One region of the Guptibacillus hwajinpoensis genome, then DNA from elsewhere that is predicted to be linked to it. Evidence: riboswitches for the same ligand, from Rfam matches in the RefSeq annotation. Region 1 holds a riboswitch; the other holds the start of a gene.
What was found. Region 1 has a riboswitch for S-adenosylmethionine ahead of ABFG93_RS14320 (MetQ/NlpA family ABC transporter substrate-binding protein). Riboswitches for the same ligand answer to the same signal wherever they lie in the genome.

Region 1 (5,402 bases):
ACTCGGATCTCCGATTCCGCTCTGTGTAGAAATTCACTGGGATGTGATAAAAGGGAAAACATCAAACTTTGATATAGCAGAGTTCTGGGAAGAAGCTACTTTAATGGAGGGGTATGAATATGTTTATGAACTATCTTTCTATCACACATTCTATATGATGTGTCTACATGCGTGGCGACATAATTTGGATTCAATTAAGAGCTATGTTGATCTTATGCAATTGCTATTTGTAAGTGACGAGAGTATTGATTTTACTCGTTTGAAGCAAGATGCAAAGGGTCACCAGACCTGGACTAGAGTCGTTCGTACACTCTCAATCTTATATCAGGATTTTCCTTTCATGAGAAAAATAAGGTGTTTTCCGTATGAACGACAAAACCGTTATTTTATTTCAAGGAATACAAACGGTGTTTTAAAGTATTTAAATTTTGTTGATTATCATCTGCTAAGCTATGATAATTCTAAACATAGGGTTATTGGCTTATATACTGGAGTGAAGGAGCTAATTCCAGCTAATAAGAAATGAAGCTTACTTAAACAAAGAGCGCCGGATGCAAGATCAAAGTTTGATCTTGCATCCGGCGCTCTTTTCTATTTATCTTACATCAAGTCCGCTGGTGAGTCATCAAAGTAGAGCCAGTGAAAATATTCTACTTCCGCATCAGACATTCTTAGAACTTCTTCCCTGTTCATTGTTGTTCTGTCGCACAAAAGATCAATAAATTGGTTTCGTGCTTGCTGGCTCATTGTAAATCCTCCCTGTATTTTAAGCGGTAGTTTTCCGATTCGGTAACCGCTTTCAATTTGTTAATTTTATTATACATCTCACAATGAGATGATTCAAATACCATTTTGAGATGTATCGTATATAACTGATGTGATTTTGTTATGAAAGTGAGCGGAGGTTCAGCGGAAAAATCAAAAAACAGGAACTGGTGTTCGCTTTCTGGAGGTGTGATTGATTAAAAGAATGAGATACAGGAATAATCAGCTTGTACTATTTAGGGACAGGTTAACTCTTTTTATATATGCAGGAGTTTAAGTTATGCAATGGAACTAAAAAGAGTAGGAAGGAAGTGTGAAGGATGGAAGCTGAAATGGAACAGGAAAAGGCAATTATGAACGAGAGCTCTCTTTATGATCTAACATTTCTCGGAGATCCCCAATTTTCACCTGATGGGATTTATATTGTGTATGTGAAAAAAGTGATCACAGATAAAAAGGAGTATGCTTCAAATCTAGTCATTATGAACCGAAACACGGAGATTAAGCATGATTGGACAGCTGCTTCTGGCAAGCATAGAGATCATTCCCCACGCTGGTCACCAGATGGGAAAACGATCGCATTTGTTTCAGATCGCTCAGGAGAAAATCAGGTCTGGTTGATTTCGACTGATGGTGGAGAAGCAAGGCAGTTGACAGAACTCGTTCGTGGAGTGTCTGGTAAGCCAATTTGGAAGCCCGATGGCACGTCGCTCCTGGTGTTGAGTAGTGATGGAGATGGCGAAGATGAGAAAACCGAAGGGCGTAAACCTTTAGTAGTGAACGATCTGCAGTACAAGGCGGATGGGAAAGGTTTTCTTGATGGCACCCATGTGCAGATTTGTGCTCGTTGACTTTACGTCCAGAACCGGTAAGGTTAAATGGCTCACAGATGCTCCTTATGATCATTCTAATCTAAGCTGGTCACCTGATGGCAAAAGGGTTGCGTATGAGAGAAGTCGCTATGAAGAGCCGGGTTCCTATATGCGATCTGATTTACTTGTTCATCGATTGGAGGAAGGAGGTGAGCCAGAGCAATTGAACACAAAAGGAGGAAGCTTTACGGCTCCAAACTGGTCACCAGATGGAAGTTCTCTTTCCTTTATTGGTCATGATTTTCAGCATGAAGGTGCAACCTTAAATAAAGTCTGGACAGTTGATTTATCTTCAGGAGCTTTTAGGTGCCTTACTGAGGCATATGACCTTGAATGTACAGATGTATTAATTTCAGACATGCACTGGGGAGGTGCGTCACCTGGTGCGATGTGGAATTCGGATGGGACAGGCCTTTACTTCCAAGCAAGTGAACGCGGCAATAACGGCATTTACTTTATAGGAGTAGATCGCACCATTCGACAAATAGCGGGGGGGTGACAGGCACCACTACGCGTTTCACTACCTGGCAGCCACGGACGAAGCGGCTGTGGTGATTAGTGACCCGATGAATGTAGGAGACATTTATACGTTTACCTTTGGTGGAGATCAAGTGAAAGAATGCCGTTTATCAGAGAGTAATCGTAAACTTTTTCAAAGTCAGTCACTCTCAACACCAGAATCGTTTACATACACTGGAAAGGATGGGTGGGAGATTCAGGGATGGCTTATGAAGCCGATCGGATTTGAGGAAGAGAAAAGCTATCCTATGATTCTCGAAATTCATGGCGGACCTCACATGATGTATGGGAATTCATTCGTGCATGAATTTCAGCTTCTTGCAGCGAAGGGATTTGCTATTTTGTATACGAATCCTAGAGGTAGTCATGGGTATGGACAGGACTTCGTAAACGGGTGCCGTGGTGACTATGGTGGTGGAGATTATGAGGATCTAATGGCAGGTGTGGAGGCTGTTCTTAGTGAAAAGAGCTTTCTTGATAAAGAGAGGGTTTTTGTGACAGGAGGTAGTTACGGCGGGTTTATGACAAACTGGATTGTTGGGAAAACCGATCGTTTCAAAGCCGCTGTGACGCAACGTTCTATTTCCAACTGGCAGAGCTTCTATGGCGTAAGTGACATCGGCTACTTTTTCACGAAGTGGGAGGTAGGAAGTGATCTTGATGAAGATCCAGAAAAACTCTGGGAACATTCGCCATTGAAGTATGTTGACCGGATTCAAACACCGCTTCTTATTCTTCATAGTGAGAAAGATTACCGCTGCCCAATTGAACAGAGCGAGCAATTATACATCGCCCTAAAGCACCGTGGGAAGAAGACGACGTTTGTGAGGTTTCCTGATTCAGATCATAACCTTTCTCGAAGTGGTCATCCCGAATTGAGAGTGGAAAGATTAAAGCATCTTGCAGGATGGTTTGAAGATAACTTAGCTAGTGTTAAAGAAGAATGATGACATTCTTCGACAAATAGCGGGTGGTGACAGGCACTCGGTACTTGACGCGCTACACAAAAGGTACTATACTATTTTAAATAGTTAAATAATATTGAAAACTCTTATCAAGAGTGGCAGAGGGACTGGCCCTATGACGCCCGGCAACCATCTCAGTTCGTGAGAAAGGTGCTAATTCCAGCAAACGAGTGATCGTTTGAAAGATGAGAGGGAGTTCAAGCATGAATGATTATTCTAAATCACTCAACTCTCTCTGTACGTTACAGGGGGAGTTTTTTATTTGAGAGGGGGACTTGTTTAAAGCCGAGGTTCTTTTACGCTTTGGGATTTTAGTGCTAGAACGCTTTAAATAGTTATATAAAAGAGAGGGGAATGGAGAATGAAGAAATCATTTTATTTACTGGGTGCACTTATTTTAGTTATTTTAGCTGGCTGTTCGGGGGGCGAGGCTTCGGGTGATGCGGAGGAAGGTCCTCTAAAGGTTGGTGTAACAGCAGGTCCACATGAAGATGTGATGAACAAAGTGAAGGAAGTTGCGGCGGAAGATGGTTTTGAGATTGAAGTGATCGCGTTTAATGACTATGTAATGCCGAACACAGCACTTGATGAAGGGGAAATTGACGCGAATGTTTTTCAACATGAGCCTTATCTAAATGACTTTGTGAAAGAACGTGGTCTGGAACTTTCAAAAGTGGCAACAACGATTAATTTCCCAATGGGCATTTATTCCGATAAATACGACAGTCTGGATGAGTTGCAGGATGGAGATAAAGTTGGTTTGCCGAACCATTCTACTGGAGAACCGAGAGCACTAATGCTATTTGAGGAAGCCGGCATTATTGAACTCAAAGACGGAGTTGGAGTCAAGGCTACTATTAAAGACATTGAAAAAAACCCTCATAATCTGGAGTTTGTCCCACTTGAAGCTTCACAGATTCCGAGACAGCTAGGTGAGCTAGCTATTGCAGCTATTAATACGAATTTTGCGATGGAAAGTGGACGAGTACCTACTGAGGACTCCCTTGTGATGGAGCCAGAGGATTCACCGTGGGTCAATGTTATTGCAACGCAAACGGAAAATAAGGATAGCGAGCGAATTCAGAAGCTTGTGGAATATTATCAATCTGATGAAGTGAAGCAGTTTATCGAGGATGAATTTAACGGTTCTGTCGTAGCATCCTGGTAATCAGTGGAGGGAGCGAACAAGATGATTCGATTAGAAAACATTACGAAGACATATAAGAGTGGTCATACTGTTACGAAAGCAGTGGATGATGTTTCGTTAACAGTCAAGAAAGGCAGCATTTATGGCGTCATTGGCTATAGTGGAGCGGGGAAAAGTACTCTTGTGCGCATGGTGAATCTTCTCGAACGCCCCACTGAGGGCCGAGTGTTTATTAATGATGTAGAACTCACTTCATTATCAACAGGAAAGCTTCAGAAAACGCGGCAGCGGATAGGGATGATTTTTCAATCTTTTAATCTATTAAAAACAGGGACGGTCTATCAAAATATCGCCGTCCCCCTTAAACTGACGGGCGTTCCAAAAAAAGAAATTGAGTCAAGGGTAACGAAATACCTGGAGATTGTTGGGCTATCGGATAAGCGTGATGCTTATCCTGCCCAGCTCTCCGGTGGTCAGAAACAGAGAGTAGCCATTGCGCGAGCTCTAGCACATGAGCCTGAAGTGCTTCTTTGTGATGAAGCAACGAGTGCACTTGACCCTGATACAACAGAATCGATCCTCTCCTTATTAGAGCAGATCAACAGCGACTTCGGGATTACAATTCTGCTCATTACACATGAGATGCATGTTGTGCAAAAGATTTGCCATGAAGTAGCCGTGATGGAAAACGGCCAGGTTATTGAACAGGGGCGTGTGATTGATATTTTCAGCAAGCCTGCAACAGGGACCGCAAAACGTTTCGTTCAGTCGTTATTTCAGGACGAGCTCCCAGAATCATTAGTTGAAAATTTAAAAGAACGCGGCCAGATTGTAACGCTCTCCTTTGTCGGTCAGAGTTCCGGAAATCCGGCACTGGCTCTAGTTAGTAAGAAATTTGACGTGTATCCTTCGATTCTCGCCGGGAACATTACTCAACTGAAAGATCAACCGTTTGGAAGACTCGTCGTTCATCTCGATGGTGAAGCTTCCGAAACGGCGAGGGCTGTAGCATTTTTAGAAGATAAAGGTGTTGTCGTTGAAGGCTATGTTCCGGAGGTGAAAACACATGTCAGCTAAAATTTCAGAATTCATTGATCTATGGGGTGTCGACATCTGGAAAGCGATTATTGAAAC
Region 2 (5,402 bases), 1.8 Mb from region 1:
TATTCGAAGCGAATAGTGCTCTTTTCTATGAAAATTATACAAAGATCATCCTCCTTTTATTTCATTTACGAAACTTAAACAGGAAAACAATTAGGTCCTAATGCTCCAGAAAAGATGTTTCCCCTCTACTGATATTTCTCCTCATCATAAGTACAACTTCTGCAGAACTTTATTTCCACTGATATTTTCCAAAATGGTGAAGGCAAGACTAGTTAGGCGCGTAAAATATTTCTCGATCTAGTACGAGTTGGTTGACTTATGACACCGTGTCACATATAGTAGGATTTGTTCATTATGACACCGTGTCATAAATAATCGAGTGGGTGATAAGAGATGCCGAAACAAACGTTTTTTAATTTGAAGGAAGAAAAGAAGCAAACACTGATTAATGCCGCTAAAAAAGAGTTTTCAAGGGTGTCGTTATATGATGCTTCCATTTCAAATATCCTCAAAACTGCTGGTATACCAAGAGGTAGTTTTTATCAATATTTCGAAGACAAAGAAGATGCTTTCTTTTATTTATTAAATGAGCATGCGAAAGAACGTCACAAGAATTTTATTTTGAACTTAAAGAAATTTAATGGTGATCCATTCGAAGCGATCGCTGAGATTTTTCTATCCGTTCTAGAATACTCAGAAGATACCGGTCAGAGGGATTTTATTCGGAATGTCCTCCTAAATATGAACTATAAGATTGAGAACACGTTTTCTAAATATTTAACAGAGGAAGCATTAAATGATCGATTCAATGACGTTTATGATTTATTAGATACAACACTTCTTAATATTACTGATAAAAAAGAAGTGTTTCATGTGATGCAAATCTTGAAAGCCGTAACGTTTCATAACCTCATTTACAGTATTTCAAACGATTTAACAATCGAAGACGCCATGATAAAATATCGCATTGAATTAAATCTGCTGAAATCTGGGCTCATTCGAGGTACAAATTGATGTCGCGAAAAAAAGGATAACTTAAAGAAAGAAGGAAAAATATGAGCGAAAACAATCAAACATCACAGGGGATTGGGTCTTTCAATAAAGTGCCACTTTTGCTTGTGTTAATTTCTGGCGCGTTCGCTGCTATATTAAATCAGACGCTACTAGCGACGGCATTGCCGCATATTATGGTTGATCTGGACCTTGATGCAAGTACAGCTCAGTGGCTAACCTCAATCTTTATGCTTGTTAATGGAGTTATGATCCCCATTACTGCTTTTCTAATTGGGAAGTTTACGACGAGAACACTGTTTCTAACAGCAATGGGGTTATTTGCTGGGGGAACATTAATCTGTGCGATTGCTCCTAATTTCGCAATCTTAATGCTTGGACGTATTATTCAAGCATCAGGCGCAGGGATTATTATTCCACTTATGCAAACCATCCTATTCTTGATCTTTCCTGTTGAAAAAAGAGGAACAGCTATGGGGATGTTTGGACTTGTAATTTCATTTGCTCCAGCTATCGGTCCAACCCTATCAGGATGGCTTGTTGAACAATACCCATGGAGAAGCCTGTTTTATGTTATTTTGCCCATCGTCATAGTTGATTTTATCCTTGCATATCTCATCTTGAAAAATGTCACAGAGAAAACGAATCCGAAGTTGGATATTTTATCGATTGTCTTATCTTCCTTAGGCTTCGGTGGATTGCTTTATGGATTTAGTAGTGCAGGTACGAATGGATGGGGTAGTGAGCAGGTCATCATTGCGATGATCGTTGGTGCAATTTCGTTATGCTGGTTCATCTTGAGGCAATTAAAATTAACTCAGCCAATTCTGCAGTTTAGGGTATTTCAATACAAAGTTTTTACCTTAACGACGGTTCTTGGCATGGTAGTGTTTATTGCAATGATTGGAGCAGCAACTGTCCTTCCGCTCCTTATGCAGAATATGCTTGGATTCACTGCATTTGAGTCAGGGTTAATGCTGTTACCCGGGGCTCTTATTATGGGCTTTATGAACCCTATTACAGGACGGATCTTTGATAAGTTCGGGGCACGATGGCTCGCAATCATTGGGCTTGTCATCGTAACAGTTACAACCTTTATGTTCACGAATTTAACGCCGCAAACATCATTCACTTATCTAGCAGTGGTCAATGCTGTCAGAATGTTCGGGGTTGCAATGGTGATGATGCCAGTTACGACCGCAGGACTCAATCAGCTTCCTGCTCATTTAATTCCACACGGAACTGCGATGAACAATACGATGCGCCAGGTATCTGGCGCGGTGGGGACTGCACTGCTTGTAACGGTGATGTCTCAGGCAGCACAGCCTGGTCGTGGTGTTGAAGGTCTTGTTCATGGTGTAAATGTCTCCTTTATTGTAGCTGGAATCTCGGCGATTGTAGGACTCGTGTTAGCGTTCTTTATTAAAAAGCCCGCCGCTGGAAAAGAGACAGAAGAACCATTGAAAGCACAACAGGCTATTACTGAAAAATAAGAAAAGTCTTTTCAATTCAATCTACGTCATGTACAATGAATACTAATTTAATAGAATTCCTTATCAAGAGAGGCAGAGGGAAAGGCCCGATGAAGCCCGGCAACCATCAAGCGTATGTTTGAACGGTGCCAATTCCTGCAGAGTTATTTCTGCAAGATGAGGAAGAGGCCGTATCAAACTCTTCCTTTTACACTGGGAAGAGTTTTTTTATTAAATTACTTAATTGAATACTTTCAGCATATGGTGCTGTGACTGATGTCACGGCTTAAAAGGGAAGTCCGGTGTAATTCCGGCGCGGTCCCGCCACTGTGAAGGGGAGCGACTTACTAACCACTGTGATCTATGGGAAGGGGTAAGAAGCGTTGAACCTGAGCCAGGAGACCTGCCTTATGTCTGCACATGTACTCTACGGGTTAATAGAGGAGGTGATGAATCATAGGCAGTTCAGCGTGTGACTAAATCTCCCTTTCCGTAAGGGGGATTTTTTTGTTATCTAGTGTTCACGGTAAGAGACTTTTATTATGAAAGGAAGATGGAAATGACTGTGAAAAGTTCATCTATGGGCTATCCAAGAATAGGAGAAAATCGTGAATGGAAGAAGCTGCTTGAACATTTTTGGGGAGGGGATTTATCAGAAGAGACGTTTCATCGTGAAGCAAAACAACTTCGTCTCTCTTATTTGAGAAAACAGCAGGAAAAAGGGATTGATTTGATTCCGGTCGGTGACTTTAGCTTGTACGATCATGTCCTTGATACCGCGGTTATGTTTGGAATTGTCCCAACACGTTTTGATTATGACGGTGGACGAGTGTCTCTTCACACCTATTTTGACATTGCGCGAGGTACAAAGGGAGCATCAGCTTCAGAAATGACGAAATGGTATAACACGAATTATCACTATATCGTGCCTGAGCTCAATGACTGTAAACCTTTACTTGTGCAAAATCGTCCGCTTGAGTTTTATAGGGAAGCGAAACAGGAGCTTGGAATTGAAGGGAAGCCAGTCCTACTTGGTCCAATAAGCTTCGTTCTCTTATCAAAGGGATATGAACCAGAACAAACCAGAGAGGTCATTCATAAATTCTTGCCATTATATGAACAGGTCTTTAAGGAATTAGAAAATGAAGGAGTAAGGTGGATACAGATCGATGAACCAGCTCTAGTAACAACAGTTTCAGATGAAGTTCGTAGTTTATATAAAGAGGTATACGAAGTGTTGCATCAATCAGCTCCAAACTTACATGTACTTCTCCAAACCTATTTTGAAAGTGTCACACACTACGATGACGTTATACAGCTTCCGGTTCAGGGGATTGGTTTTGATTTCGTTCATGACCGCGGTGAAAATTTGAAGGCGATTAAGGAAAAAGGGTTTCCTTTAGATAAGGTGCTAGCAGCAGGCGTCGTGGATGGGCGAAATGTATGGAGATCCAATCTTGATCAAAAGATCGATGTGTTATCGGAACTGACCAATGAAATTGAATTGGATCGGCTCATTGTTCAGCCGTCTTCAAGCTTATTACATGTTCCTGTTACCTTAAAAAATGAGAATAAAATCCCTGATGTATTGCTCAATGCTCTTTCATTTGCAGATGAAAAACTCCAGGAAGTTGTTTTGCTTGCAATGGGAGTTAAGGAAGGAAAAGAAGCGATACGGCAGGAAATCTCATCAAGTGTTTATGCAGTACAACAGTTGAATCAATCTTCCTATCGAAATGACGATGTAGCTCAAGAATCAAGTCAATCTTCTGAAGACATAAAGCGGAAAGCGCCATTTCACGTTCGTTATGAGCTGCAGAAAAAGTCACTTGAGATTCCATTCTTACCGACAACAACGATCGGTAGCTTTCCACAAACGAAGGAAGTAAGAAAACAGAGGTTACAATGGCGGAAAAATGAAATAAGTGATAAGGCGTATAGAAGCTATATTGAAAAAGAAATTGAGAAGTGGATTCGGATTCAAGAAGAAATTGGACTTGATGTTCTCGTGCATGGTGAGTTTGAACGAACTGATATGGTCGAATTCTTCGGAGAGAAATTAAATGGCTTTCAATTTACGAAGTTTGGGTGGGTCCAGTCATATGGTTCACGATGTGTAAAACCACCGCTTATATATGGAGAAGTATCATTTGAGAAACCAATGACGGTGAGAGAAACAGTATATGCTCAGTCGTTAACAAATAAGCGTGTCAAAGGAATGCTAACTGGACCGATTACGATCGTTAACTGGTCGTTTGTCCGAGATGACCGGACGAAAGCTGAAACAGCAAACCAAATTGCAGTGGCACTTCGAGCAGAGGTAGAAGCTCTGGAGCAAAATCGTATCCGGATCATTCAGATGGACGAACCCGCGCTAAGAGAAGGACTTCCTCTGAAGAAAGAGCTACAGCAGCAGTATTTAGATCAGGCTGTTTATGCGTTCAAGCTAGCTACATCTTCTGTTGAAAATGAGACGCAAATTCATACACATATGTGCTACTCGGAATTCGAGGAAATCATTGAATCCATCAAGGCGCTTGATGCTGATGTCATTTCAATTGAAACGTCAAGAAGTCATGGTGAGCTTATTAAAGCTTTTGAGGATAGTACCTATGAACAGGGGATTGGGCTCGGTGTTTATGATATTCATAGCCCACGTGTTCCTAATCAGACTGAAATGATCAGAAGCATTGACAGAGCGCTTCAGGTTCTTCCTGAAAACTTGTTCTGGATTAATCCAGATTGCGGCCTAAAGACAAGAAGGCCTGCGGAGACAATTGAAGCGTTGAAAGTGATGGTCAGTGCTGCAAAACAAACAAGAAAAAGATTCCTCGTTCATGAGTAAGGATGAATGAAACCTTTCTCAATGTTGTTCGTATGTACAGGTACAAGCGTACGAGGAGGAAGTAGATTGAAAAAGGAGAAGAGTACTACCAATAAGTTGGGATTCGGGATAGGAGCAGGACTCGCAATTGGTGC

Region 2: linked by a shared signal. The riboswitch ahead of metE (5-methyltetrahydropteroyltriglutamate--homocysteine S-methyltransferase) and the one ahead of ABFG93_RS14320 (MetQ/NlpA family ABC transporter substrate-binding protein) in region 1 are both predicted to bind S-adenosylmethionine.

Annotation. Positions count from the first base shown of each region.
Region 1 covers NZ_CP156674.1:2,747,652-2,753,053, forward strand. Annotated here, with positions in the region: gene ABFG93_RS14295 (nucleotidyltransferase family protein) at 1-526, shown strand, start outside; gene ABFG93_RS14300 (BH0509 family protein) at 601-747, opposite strand; gene ABFG93_RS14305 (TolB family protein) at 1,086-1,616, shown strand; gene ABFG93_RS14310 (TolB family protein) at 1,582-2,136, shown strand; gene ABFG93_RS14315 (alpha/beta hydrolase family protein) at 2,186-3,103, shown strand; SAM riboswitch class I at 3,205-3,313, shown strand; gene ABFG93_RS14320 (MetQ/NlpA family ABC transporter substrate-binding protein) at 3,483-4,289, shown strand; gene ABFG93_RS14325 (methionine ABC transporter ATP-binding protein) at 4,311-5,345, shown strand; gene ABFG93_RS14330 (methionine ABC transporter permease) at 5,335-5,402, shown strand, end outside.
Region 2 covers NZ_CP156674.1:949,238-954,639, reverse strand. Annotated here, with positions in the region: gene ABFG93_RS04885 (TetR/AcrR family transcriptional regulator) at 334-954, shown strand; gene ABFG93_RS04880 (DHA2 family efflux MFS transporter permease subunit) at 996-2,444, shown strand; SAM riboswitch class I at 2,502-2,607, shown strand; cobalamin riboswitch at 2,669-2,848, shown strand; gene metE (5-methyltetrahydropteroyltriglutamate--homocysteine S-methyltransferase) at 2,983-5,268, shown strand; gene ABFG93_RS04870 (hypothetical protein) at 5,335-5,402, shown strand, end outside.